Regions from separate parts of the Neorhizobium sp. CSC1952 genome, predicted to be linked through region 2. Evidence: riboswitches for the same ligand, from Rfam matches in the RefSeq annotation. Region 2 holds a riboswitch; the other holds the start of a gene.
What was found. Region 2 has a riboswitch for S-adenosylmethionine ahead of QTA58_RS05500 (O-succinylhomoserine sulfhydrylase). Riboswitches for the same ligand answer to the same signal wherever they lie in the genome.
Positions count from the first base shown of each region.

Region 1: linked by a shared signal. The riboswitch ahead of metA (homoserine O-succinyltransferase) and the one ahead of QTA58_RS05500 (O-succinylhomoserine sulfhydrylase) in region 2 are both predicted to bind S-adenosylmethionine.

Region 1 covers NZ_CP128416.1:2,181,647-2,188,042, reverse strand. The annotation lists gene QTA58_RS10745 (nodulation protein NfeD) at 1-866, shown strand, start outside; gene QTA58_RS10740 (slipin family protein) at 894-1,667, shown strand; gene QTA58_RS10735 (aldose epimerase family protein) at 1,686-2,708, opposite strand; gene QTA58_RS10730 (VWA domain-containing protein) at 2,817-4,013, opposite strand; gene metA (homoserine O-succinyltransferase) at 4,023-4,943, opposite strand; SAM riboswitch at 5,001-5,078, opposite strand; gene QTA58_RS10720 (MoxR family ATPase) at 5,129-5,968, opposite strand; gene QTA58_RS10715 (thiamine diphosphokinase) at 6,069-6,396, shown strand, end outside.
Region 2 covers NZ_CP128416.1:1,054,999-1,061,394, reverse strand. The annotation lists gene apaG (Co2+/Mg2+ efflux protein ApaG) at 1-348, opposite strand, end outside; gene QTA58_RS05500 (O-succinylhomoserine sulfhydrylase) at 504-1,688, opposite strand; SAM riboswitch at 1,736-1,814, opposite strand; gene QTA58_RS05495 (2'-deoxycytidine 5'-triphosphate deaminase) at 1,887-2,981, shown strand; tRNA gene QTA58_RS05490 (tRNA-Gly) at 3,034-3,107, shown strand; gene QTA58_RS05485 (hypothetical protein) at 3,121-3,390, opposite strand; gene QTA58_RS05480 (glycosyltransferase family 2 protein) at 3,479-5,419, opposite strand; gene QTA58_RS05475 (transporter substrate-binding domain-containing protein) at 5,479-6,360, shown strand.

The sequences.
Region 1 (6,396 bases), 1.1 Mb from region 2:
ACGATGCCGCGGCCTTCATTCGCGGACTTGCCGAATTGCGCAATCGCAACGCCGATTGGGCGGAACGGGCGGTGCGCGAAGCCGCGAGCCTTTCTTCGACCGCCGCGGCCCGGGAGCACGTCATCGATTTCACGGCGACCACAATCGACGATCTTCTGACGCAGGCGCAGGGCCGTACGGTGCGGGTCGGCCAGACGGATATCCGGATCGACGCGACCGGCCTTGCGGTTCAGGAATTCGAACCCGACTGGCGGACCCGACTGCTCTCCGTGATCACCGACCCGAACATCGCGCTCATCCTCATGATGGTCGGCATCTACGGCCTGATCTTCGAATTCCTGACCCCAGGGACATTTGTCCCCGGCACGATTGGCGGTATCTGCCTGCTGCTTGGTCTTTACGCCTTAGCATTGCTGCCGGTAAACTATGCCGGCATAGGCCTGATTGCCCTTGGCGTCGGGCTGACGGTCGCCGAGGCGCATTCGCCTTCCTTCGGCGCCCTCGGTATCGGCGGCGGGATAGCGCTGATACTCGGTGCAACCATTCTGTTCGAACCGGCTACTCCCGGCCTCGAAATCTCCTGGCCCGTGCTGGGCGGCATTGCGGTTGTCAGCCTTGCGCTCAGCGTCGTCATCGCTCGCCTCGCATTCTCCTCACGCCGACGCAATGTCGTTACCGGAGCCGAACAGATGATCGGCATTTCGGGCAAAGTGGACAGTTGGGGAGATACATCGGGTTATGTCATCGCGCATGGCGAACGGTGGAAGGCCATTTCCACCGAACCACTCGCCGCCGGTGACAACGTGAACGTAATCGGCCGAAACGGGCTGACGCTTGAAGTCGCCCACAGCCCGCGAGAGAAATAGCGGCCTTCCGAACGAGGAGGAAATGCCATGAGCATGTTTGCAGACCTCATCTTTTATCTCGTAGCCGTCCTCCTCCTGCTGCTCATCGTCGTATCCGCGATCAAGATCCTGCGGGAATACGAGCGCGGCGTCGTTTTCACGCTGGGGCGTTTCACCGGCGTCAAGGGTCCGGGCTTGATCCTGCTCATCCCTTACGTTCAGCAAATGATACGGGTCGACCTGCGTATGCGGGTGCTCGACGTGCCCAGCCAGGATGTCATCTCCCGCGACAACGTGTCGGTGAGGGTCAATGCCGTGATCTACTTCCGGGTCATCGACCCGGAGAAGTCGACAATTCAGGTGGAGGACTTCATGACGGCCACAAGCCAGCTCGCCCAGACGACGCTGCGCTCGGTCCTCGGCAAGCATGATCTCGACGAGATGCTGGCCGAACGCGACAGACTCAACAACGACATCCAGGAAATCCTAGATGTCCAGACCGATGCGTGGGGCATCAAGGTCGCCAATGTCGAGATCAAGCATGTGGACATCAATGAATCCATGATCCGCGCCATCGCGCGCCAGGCAGAGGCCGAACGCGAGCGCCGTGCGAAAGTCATCAACGCCGAGGGCGAGCAGCAGGCGGCGGCGAAGCTGCTCGAGGCCGCCGAGATCCTCGCCCGGCAGCCGGAAGCGATGCAACTTCGTTATCTGAACACGTTGAACGTCATCGCCGGCGAAAAGACTTCAACGATCCTGTTCCCCTTCCCGATGGAATTCGGCGATTTCATCCTGGCCAAGCGGGACAAACCGCCGAAATGACGAGAGCCGGAAGCTCTGTCATTGTTTCGAGAAGACATAGTCCGTTTCCTGCCGCAGCACTTCGCCCGGGCGCAGCACGACGTTCGGGAAATCTGCATGATTGACCGCATCCGGCCATATCTGGGTTTCCAGGCAGAAGCCGGCAAAGGGGCCGTAGCGGCGGCCTTCCAGGCCCGGTACGGGAAGTTCTTGAAGCTTGAAGGCGGCATAAAACTGCACGCCGGGCTCTGTTGTCCGCACTTCCATCGAAACGCCGGAATAGATGCTGCGCGCCAGGGCCACCGAGCGCTTTCCAGTGCGTTCCGTCGAAAGGCAGTAGTTGTGGTCGAACAGGACCTGCCTGTCGCCATCGAACCGCTTCATCGGTCCCATGTCGCTGAGGTCGAATGGCGTGCCGGCGACCTCCATCAGTTCGCCGGTCGGCAACTGCTTCTCGTCTACCGCGACGAGATGGCCGGCGGCGATCATGATGTCATGGCCGAGCACATCCTCGCGGCCGTCGAGATTGAAATAGGAATGCTGGCATATGTTGGCGAGCGTCGGCCGGTCGGTGGTGGATTCGTAGACCACCGACAGCACGCCGTCGTCCTTGAGATGGTAGGTGGCCGTGATCGTGCAGTTGCCTGGGTAACCCGCTCGGCCGTCCGGATCGGTGATCCGCAATACGACCTTGTCCGGCGCATGATCGACGATCGTCCAGTTGCTGCGGCCGATGCCATCCGTACCGCCGTGGAGGTGGCCGATCCCGGGCTGGTTCATCTCGAGCTGATACTCTTTGCCGTCGAGCGTGAAGCGGCCGCCGGCGATGCGGTTAGCACAGCGGCCGGGAGTGGCGCCGAAATAGGGCGAGTGGACCGGATAGGGATCGAAGGTCTCGAAGCCGAGCACGAGCGGCGGCTGATGGCCATCGAGCCTGAGATCCTGGATCACGGCGCCCCAGGTGATGACGTTCGCCGTCAATCCGCCGCCTGAAATCCTGACCCGATAAACGGGCTCGCCGCTCCTTGTGGTGCCGAAAACTTCAAAATTCCGACCCGCCATGGGATCATTCCTCCGCAAACATCCTTGGCGGCAAACTGCGCGATTTGGCGGCAAGCTGCAACGTCGTCGCCAAGAAAATCCACGGTCAGCGATCAGCGGGTCAACGGGTCAACGGGTCAGCATGCGCGTCGCCTGCTCCAAGCCGCCGAGCGTCAGCGGAAACATGCGTCCGGTCATGAGCTGCCGCATCATGCCGATCGAGGTCGTATAGTCCCAATGATCCTGCGGCACCGGATTGAGCCAGACGCAGCGGCGGAAGTGATCGGTGACGCGCTGGATCCAGACTTGCCCGGGCTCCTGGTTCCAGTGCTCGACCGAGCCGCCCGCATGGCTGATCTCGTAAGGGCTCATCGAGGCGTCGCCGACGAAGATCACCTTGTAGTCTGCGCCATAGCCGCGGATGAGATCGAGCGTCGCCAGCCGGTCCGAACGGCGGCGGTTTTCCTTCCAGACGCCCTCGTAAAGGCAGTTGTGGAAATAGAAATGCTCCATATGTTTGAACTCGGCCCGCGCCGCCGAGAACAGTTCCTCCACGACGCGGATATGGCCGTCCATCGACCCGCCGACGTCGAAGAACATCAGGAGCTTGACGGCGTTATGCCGCTCGGGCCGCGTCTGCACGTCCAGATAGCCGTGTTCGGCGGTGGAGCGGATCGTGCCGGGAAGATCGAACTCTTCCGCCGCTCCTTCCCGCACCCAGCGCCGCAGCCGCTTCAGCGCCAGCTTGATGTTGCGCGTACCGAGCTCGACCTTGTCGTCGAAATCCCGGAATTCACGCTTGTCCCAGACCTTGACCGCCCGGCGCTTGACCGCCCGGCGATGGCGCGACTCCTCCTGCCCGATGCGGACGCCTTCCGGATTGTAGCCATAGGCCCCGAAAGGCGACGTGCCGCCGGTGCCGATCCATTTCGATCCGCCCTGGTGCCGGCCCCTCTGTTCTTCGAGACGCCGGCGCAGCGTCTCCATCAGCTTTTCGAAACCGCCGAGCGCCTCGACGAGCTTCTTTTCCTCTTCCGTCAGGTGCTTTTCGATGAGCTTGCGCAGCCACTCCTCGGGAATGTTCGCGGCATCGAGGCCCGGTTTGCCCGACACGGCCTCCAGTCCGTGGAAATGGGACGAGAACACCTGGTCGAATCTGTCGATATGCCGTTCGTCCTTCACCAGCGCGGCGCGGGCGAGGAAATAGAACGCCTCCACGTCGAAATCCGCCAGTCCCTCCTCCATGCCTTCGAGAAGCGAAAGGAACTCCCGCAGGGTCACCGGGATCTTCGCTTCTCTCAAACGCAGGAAGAAGGGGATGAACATGGCGCCGATCTATTCCGTGCCGATCTTCTCCGGCTCGTAGGGTGTCGTCTGGTAGATCTCGTTGATCCAGTTGCCGAAGAGAAGATGTGCATGGCTGCGCCAGCGGTTCAAGGGTGTCAGCGTGTCGTCGTTATGCGGGAAGTAATCGTGCGGCAGCTTGATGGGAATGCCTGCATTGACGTCCCTGAAGTACTCGTCCGCCAGAGAGGTGGAGTCGTATTCCACATGATTGAACATGTAGAGACGCTTGCCCTTCTTCTCGTGCACGAGACAAAGGCCCATTTCGTCCGACTCCATCAGGATTTCGAGACCCGAGACGTTTTCGACATCGGTGCGACGCACCTCCGTCCAGCGCGACACCGGCACCTGGAAATCGTCCGAGAAGCCATTCAGATAGACGGAGGACGGCGCGAGATTACGGTGCCGGTAGACGCCGAAGGCCTTTTCCTTGAGTTCGTATTTCGGCACGCCGTGGAAATGGTAGATCGCCGCCATGGCACCCCAGCAGACATTCATCGTCGAATGCACGTTGGTGGTCGTCCAGTCGAAAATCTTCTGCATTTCCTCCCAGTAGGTGACCTCTTCATAGGGCAGCGTCTCGATCGGGGCGCCGGTGATGATGAAGCCGTCGAACTTGCGGTCCTTCACCTCTTCCCAGGTCTCGTAGAAGGCGAGCAGATGCTCTTCCGACGTGTTCTTGGCCTTGTGGTTGCCGACGCGCACAAGGGAGAATTCCACCTGCAGCGGCGAGGCGCCGACGAGGCGCGCCATCTGCAGCTCGGTCTTGATCTTGTTCGGCATGAGATTGAGAAGCCCGATCTGCAGCGGCCGGATGTCCTGCCGCACGGCGACGGTTTCGGTCATCACCCGCACACCCTCCGAAACGAGAGTGCTGAATGCAGGCAGCGTATCGGGAATCTTGATCGGCATTTCTGACAAACCCACAAAATAAAACCGGCGGCGAAAAAATCGCGACCGGTCCGTGGAAGTCATCTTCTCGCGGCCCTTTAGCGACTTTTTTTACGTGGCTGCAAGCCGGCCGGCCAAATCACCACGAATAACGGCGTTTCAAATACGCCTTGCTCAGCCTTTCGTCAATGGGAGCAAAATCTTGCTTACCGCTCCCGCCGCGCCATGAAGGCCATCCGCTCGAAGAGATGCACGTCCTGCTCGTTCTTGAGCAACGCGCCATGCAGCTTCGGGAGCGCGTTCTTCACATCGCCTCGCAGGTCGGCCGGATCGACGTCGTCGGAAACGAGAAGCCGGATCCAGTCGAGTGCCTCGGAGGTGGACGGTTTCTTCTTGAGGCCCGGCATCTCGCGGATTTCATAGAACTGGGTCAGCGCGTTGCGGACGAGCAGCTGTTTGATGCCCGGATAATGCACCTCGACGATGCGGGCGAGCGTCTCGACATCCGGAAAGCGAATATAGTGGAAGAAGCACCGGCGCAGGAAGGCATCCGGCAGTTCCTTCTCGTTGTTGGAGGTGATGATGACGATCGGCCGGACCCTGGCCTTCACCGTCTCTCCGGTCTCGTAGACATGGAATTCCATACGGTCGAGCTCCTGCAGGAGGTCGTTCGGGAATTCGATATCCGCCTTGTCGATCTCGTCGATCAGCAGCACGACCTTCTTGTCCGACGCGAAGGCCTGCCATAGCTTGCCGCGGCGGATGTAATTCGCCACGTCGTGGACGCGTTCGTCGCCGAGCTGGCTGTCGCGCAGCCGGGAGACTGCATCGTATTCGTAAAGCCCCTGCTGCGCCTTGGTGGTGGATTTGATGTTCCATTCGATGAGATCGAGCCCGAGGGCTGCCGCCACCTGCCGGGCGAGTTCCGTCTTGCCCGTTCCGGGTTCGCCTTTGACCAGCAGCGGACGCTCGAGCCGGATCGCGGCATTGACCGCCACCATGAGATCCTTGTCGGCGATATAGTCCGCGGTACCTTCAAACTGCATCTTGGCATCCCGATCGAAAAACGAGCCGCAAACTAAAAGCTTGGCTTCGGCGGCGCAACAGCTTTCCCTGACCTACCGCTTTGCGCTATGGGCAATGCCCATGAGCCATTCGACGTTCACCATTCTGCTCGGCGGCAATCTCACCGTCACCGACCGCCTGCGAGAGGCGGTCGGCGCCAGCCGCTTCATCGCGGCCGACAGCGGCATGCGGCATGCGGCAGCACTCGGCGCACAGCCGGAACTCTGGGTCGGCGATTTCGATTCCACCGATGCCGAGCTTGCCGGGCAATGGCCGGATGTGGAGCAGCGGACCTACCCGCCCGCCAAGACCGAGACCGACGGAGAAATCGCCACGGCGGAAGCGATCGACCGCGGCGCCACGAAGCTGATCTTTGCCGGCGCGCTCGGCGGCGAACGCAGCGACCATG
Region 2 (6,396 bases):
GGGGATCGTCACCTTGAAGGTCTCTCCCTCGTCCGTCTGCATGTCGTAGTGGCCGAACATCATGCCCGATGGCGTGTCGAGCGGGCAGCCCGAGGAATATTCGTACGAATCGCCGGGCTGCAGCCGCGGCTGCTCGCCCACCACACCGGGCCCGTCGACCTCGTCCACCACGCCGTTCTGGTCGGTGATGTGCCAGTAGCGATGCACCAGCCGTACGGAAACGGGCGAATGGTTTTCGATGACGATGCGGTAGCCCCAGACATAGCGGCTCTCTTCCGGACTGGATTGCTCCTCCAGATAGTAGGGCTCGACGGCGACTTCGATGTCTTTTGTCCGGGCGCGATACATGTTGCACCTCAACAATGCTCAGGCATCCGATATTGTACCTGATTACCGGAACGTCAAGAAATCTCGCGGCTTGAACAACCGGGTGTGAGCGTTTCTTGAAGTTAGGGATAACTGATATGGTGAATCCGGTAAGCCCGGATTCACCATGACGGATCTCAGGCCGCGATCTTGGAGAGCGCCTTGGCGAAATCCTCGATCAGATCCTCGGTGTCTTCGATGCCGGCGGAGAGGCGCACGGTGCCGGGCGAGATGCCGAGTTCGGCGCGGGCTTCGTCCGTGAGGTTCTTGTGCGTCGTCGTCGCCGGATGGGTGATCAGGCTGCGCGTGTCGCCGAGATTGTTGGAGATCGTGACGATATCGAGCGCGTTCTGGAACTTGAACGCCGCTTCCTTGCCGCCCTTCAGCTCGAAGCAGACCAGCGTCGAGCCGCCCTTCATCTGCCTGGCGATGATATCGGCCTGCGGATGGTCCTTGCGGCCGGGATAGATGACGCGGGCGACCTGTTTCTGCTCGGCGAGGAAGTCGGCGATCTTCGAGGCGTTCGCGGTCTGCTGCTTCACGCGCAGCGGCAGCGTCTCCACGCCCTTCAGCAGCGTCCAGGCGTTGAACGGCGACATGGCCGGGCCGGTATGGCGGAAATAGTCGTGCAGGTTCTCGTCGATCCAGGCCTTGTCGGAAAGCACGACGCCGCCGAGGCAGCGGCCCTGGCCGTCGATATGCTTGGTCGCCGAATAGACGACGACATGCGCGCCGAGCTCCAGCGGCTTCTGGAAGAGGGGGGTCGCGAAGACGTTGTCGACCACCACCTTGGCGCCGATCTGGTTCGCGAGTTTCGCGACGCCGGCGATGTCGATCACTTCAAGCGTCGGATTGGTCGGGCTTTCCAGGAAGAAGACCTTGGTCTTCGGCGTGATCGCCTTCTCCCAGTTTTCCAGATGGCGGCCGTCGACCAGCGTGCAGTCGATGCCGTATTTCGGCGCGAGCGTCTCGACCACCCAGCGGCAGGAGCCGAAGAGGGCGCGGGCGGCGACGATATGGTCTCCGGCCTTGAGCTGGCAGAGGATCGCGGCCGTGACGGCGGCCATGCCGGATGCGGTGGCGCGGGCGTCTTCCGCCCCTTCCAGCATGCACATGCGCTTCTCGAACATGTCGTTGGTCGGGCTGCCGTAACGGGCATAGATGAAGCCGTCGGTCTCGCCTTTGAAGCGCGCCTCGGCAGCTTCCGACGTGTCGTAGACGAAGCCCTGGGTCAGGTAGATCGCCTCGGACATCTCGCCGTATTGCGAACGCAGAGTGCCCCCGTGAACGAGCTGGGTTGCCGGGCGCCATGTCTTGGTCATGCTAATCCCCATTTTCAAACAACAAAAAAACCGGCCGCGAAAGCAGACCGGTTTGGCACCCGGTCCTTTTAGCCACTTGTTTAACGTGGCTGCAAGCCGACCGGCCAAATCACCACGGGATAAAGCTGCCTTACGCCTGCTTGCGGCTTGCGTCAATGGCTTGCATTTGGTTTTGTCGCGCTGAAATACGGAAGAGACATGATGGCTCGTGCAACAGGCATTCTGGCAGACCGCGCGATTGCGGCACTTTTCGAAAGCGGACGGCTGATCTCCGAGCGCGAGCTCGATCGCGACCAGATCCAGCCGGCAAGCCTCGACCTGCGCCTCGGCTCGAAGGCTTTCCGTGTCCGCGCGAGCTTCATGCCGGGCCCGGCCAATCTCGTGTCGGACAAGCTCGACCGGTTGAAGCTGCACGTGATCGATCTTTCGGAAGGCGCGGTGCTGGAAACCGGCTGCGTCTATATCGTGCCCCTGATGGAGCGCCTCGACCTGCCGGCCGACATGTCCGCCTCGGCCAATCCGAAGAGCTCCACCGGCCGCCTCGACATCTTCACCCGCGTCATCACCGACTACGCGCAGGAATTCGACAAGATCCCGGCGGGCTATTCCGGCCCGCTCTATCTGGAAATCTCGCCGCGCACCTTTCCGATCGTCGTGCGCCGCGGCTCGCGCCTGTCGCAGATCCGCTTCCGTGTCGGCAACGCTCTGCTCGGCGAGCCGGAGCTGTTGAAACTTCACGAGGCCGAAACGCTGGTGGCCGCTTCGAAGCCCAACGTCTCCGGCGGCGGCATCGCGCTGTCGATCGACCTTTCCGGCGACAAGGAAGGCCTGATCGGCTACCGCGGCAAGCATCACACGGCTGTCGTCGACGTCGACAAGAAGGGCGAGCACGATATCTTCGACTTTTGGGAGCCGCTCTACAGCCGCGGGCGCAACGAGCTGATCCTCGATCCGGATGAGTTCTACATCCTCGTCTCGCGCGAAGCCGTGCATGTTCCGCCGCTCTATGCGGCGGAGATGACGCCTTTCGATCCGCTGGTCGGCGAATTCCGCGTCCACTATGCGGGCTTCTTCGATCCGGGTTTCGGCCATGAGGCGGCCGGCGGCCGCGGCAGCCGCGCGGTGCTGGAAGTGCGCAGCCACGAAGTGCCGTTCATCCTGGAAGACGGCCAGATCGTCGGCCGTCTCGTCTACGAGCATATGATGGAGCGGCCGGAAGGGCTTTACGGCACCGGCCTCGGATCGAACTACCAGGCGCAGGGGCTCAAACTTTCCAAGCATTTTCGTGTTTGACGCGCCGGCCGCTTGACAGCCGGCGGCATCTGTTGGAAGTCTCGGGACCGACGCGGGTGTAGCTCAATGGTAGAGCAGCAGCTTCCCAAGCTGAATACGAGGGTTCGATTCCCTTCACCCGCTCCAGTCTTCCGGCAAATTACATCAGCCTGCCCCATGCGGGGTTCCAGTTCACGCCTTCCGAGAGTTCCACGAAGATCGGCGGCTTGTCCGGCCCGCGGTTCTTGTTCTCCGCCATCCGGAAAGCCTCCTCCGGCTCCATCTCCTCTCCGGGAAAGATCGTGTCGTCTTCGGAAGGATCGGCGACCTTGCGGATATAGCCGCGGATCTGGTCGCCGGAATGGTAGAATCTGATGATCAGCGCGCCGGGAGCCGGCTCTCCGCCGCGATAGCGATAGTAGGTGCGCATCGTTCTCCTCCTGTTGTCGGGGCCTGTTACCTGACGCCCGGAGGCCCGAAAATGTTCCGGGAACCCTGAACAGGAAGATGGTCTTCCGTCAGGCTCTTTTGCCGCTGGGATGGTGCGGCGTCTTGTTCCAGAAGAAGGGTCTGGAGCGGAGTTCCAGCACCGCGCGCCAGGCGGCGGCCGAAGTCATCAGCCAGTAAAGCGATACGCCGGTCCAGCGCCAGCCGATCAGCCGTCTTTCATGTCCGATCATCGGCCCCAGCCCCAGGCCGAGGAAAACCAGGTAGCTGCCGAAGACGTTGATCGTATCGATCACGAAAAGCGAAAGCACGCTGGCCGGAATATCGTCTGCCGGCGCCGCCAGCATGGAATAGGCGCCGAGCGCCATGAAGACGATGATCAGCGGATGCAGGAGCGAGGAGACCAGCATGCCTCCGATCGTCAGCTGCGAAATGCAGAAGGCCGCGAGACCCATCTCGCGGATGAGCCGGCGGGGATCGCGCATCAGCACCAGCCAGGTCTGCAGCCAGCCCTTGAACCAGCGGCTGCGCTGTCCCATCCAGACCCGCATCGTGGTGGGCGCATCTTCCAGCGTCTGGCGGCCGATGACCCCGGAACGATAGCCGAGCCGGTAGAGGCGCAGTCCGAGATCGGCGTCTTCCGTGACGTTGAACGGGTCCCAGCCGCCTGCGGCGTGCAGCGCTTCGGTGCGGAAGTGGTTGGACGTGCCGCCGAGCGGCAGCGGCATCCCGGCGTTCGCAAGCATCGGCAGCAGCCCGCGGAAGAGGGCCGCATATTCCAGCGAGAACAGCGCGCTGATCCAGGAGTCCTGCCCGTTGGTGACGATCAGCGGCGCCTGCAGACAGGCGAGCTCGCGCGGCGACGCCCGGAAGCGCTGATAGGCCTCGCGCAATTGTTGCGGATGCGGCCGGTCCTCCGCGTCGTAGATCGCCAGGAACTCGCCGCGTGCGGCACCCAGCGCATAGGTGAGCGCCTTGGGCTTGGTGCGCGGCTCCGACGGCGGCACTTCGACGATCTCGAAATGGCCGCCGGCCGAGAGGGTTTTCAGCGCCGCGATCGTCTCCCGGTCGTCCGCTTCGCAGACGAGCTTGATGTCGAGCAGCGAATGCGGCCAGTCGAGCCGCCTGAGGCTGGCGATCAGCTGCTCGGCGACCGCGGCTTCGCGGTAAAGCGCCACCATCACCGTATAGCAGGGAAGGGGGCCGTGCTGGAGCCGGAAGGCCGGCGGCATCACCGTCCCGAAACGTTGCTGCGTCAAGGCCGCGAGCCTCAGAAGCAGGGAAGCGAAATAGACGAGCGACAGCAGGACATGCAGGAGGAGCAGCGCCGCAAGCGGCGCGACGATCAGGGCCGAGATCAGGGCGGCAAGCCCGATCCCCGCATGGAAGCCCTGGTTGCCGATGAGCACGATGCGGGCGGAAAACGCGGGGAAGCGGTCGAAGAGCCGGTTGACGGTGTCGCGCACCCGCCTTCCGGCGCCGGCCTGCCACACCGCCCGGCGGATTGCCGAAGGCGTGGTGATCACGAGGTCGCGGCCGAGCAGGGGCATGGCGGAAAGGGCGGCTCCGAAATCGGCGAGCCGCACCGCTTCCGGCACCACGGCCACCTGCGGAGCCCGATGGCGATGGCTGATGCGGATCTGATTCGGGCGCTGCAATTGCGTGTCGAGCGCCGGAATGTCGGCGATGGAAGCGGGATCGATCGTCTCGATGAACGGCAGGCGCAGGAACCGGGCGACCGCACCGTAATAGGCCGCCTCGTCGACCTGGCCGCTATGGAGCAGTTCGCTCTCGATGCTGGTGCCGTTCCGCCGCGCTCGTTCGGCAAGCGTTGCAAGCAGCGGCTTCGAGAAGCCGAGCGCGGCAAGGGCGGCGAGCTCCGGATCCTCGGCGGAATGCTCCTCGGCAAAATCATGGATATCGTCTGCAGGTCCGCCTGCAGGTGAGGCCGAATCCAGCCACGCGCGCTCTTGCACCGGCGGCGATGCCAGTGGATATTCCTGCAAATGCATGACTCTGCTACACCGCCCGAAAGCGGATGCCCCAACCTGTCCCGATCTGGATCATAGAGATGCGCCCCATGATTGCATCCCCGAGAATCAGGGGTTTTCTCAACCTGCTGCAGCTTTTCCTTGCGGCGGGCGGATTTCTTGTCTGCGGCGGGCCGGGACATGCCGCCGACGGCAATGCGCTGCCGCTGATGTTCGATGCCCGCGAACGGCTGTCGCGGCCCGATCTTTCCGAGGTCGTGCGGGTGCGCATCCTCACGACCGTCGATTTTCCGCCCTTCAATTTCGCCGACCAGACCGGCCGGCTTGCCGGCTTCAACGTCGATCTTGCCCGGGAGATCTGCACCGAGCTGAAGATCGAAACGAAGTGCCAGATCCAGGCGCTGCCGTTCGAAGAGTTGGAGAAGGCGCTGGAAAGCGGCGCCGGCGAAGCGGTCATGGCGGGCATTGCGGTGACGCCGGAGCGGCGCCAGCGCTTCGCGTTCTCGCGGCCCTATCTCGGCGTGCCGGCACGCTTCGCCCGCAATCTCGCCGCCAAGATCGGCGGCGATACGGCGGCCGCGCTCGCCGGCAGGCCGGTCGGCGTGGTGAGGGGCACGGCCCACGAACTGATGCTCAAGGCTTTTTTCCCGAAGGTCGACGCCAAGCCTTTCGATACCTATGAGGCGATGCTGGAAGAGCTGAAAGCCGGCAAGGTGGACGCGGTCTTCTCCGACGGGCTGAGATTGCCCTTCTGGGTGGCGGGCGAGGCCTCGGCAAAATGCTGCGCGCTCTTCGACGGCCCCTATCTCTCTGAAAAGTTCCTGGGCGAGGGCCTCTCCGTCATGCTCCGCAAGGGCGATCCGATGCTGGTGGCGGCGTTCGACCAGGCGCTCGGCACGCTCTCGCGCAACGGTCGCCTGCAGGACATCTATCTGCGCTATTTCCCGAACGGCCTTTACTGATCGCGGCCTTGTGAATTCTTTCCTATCCGCTATTCG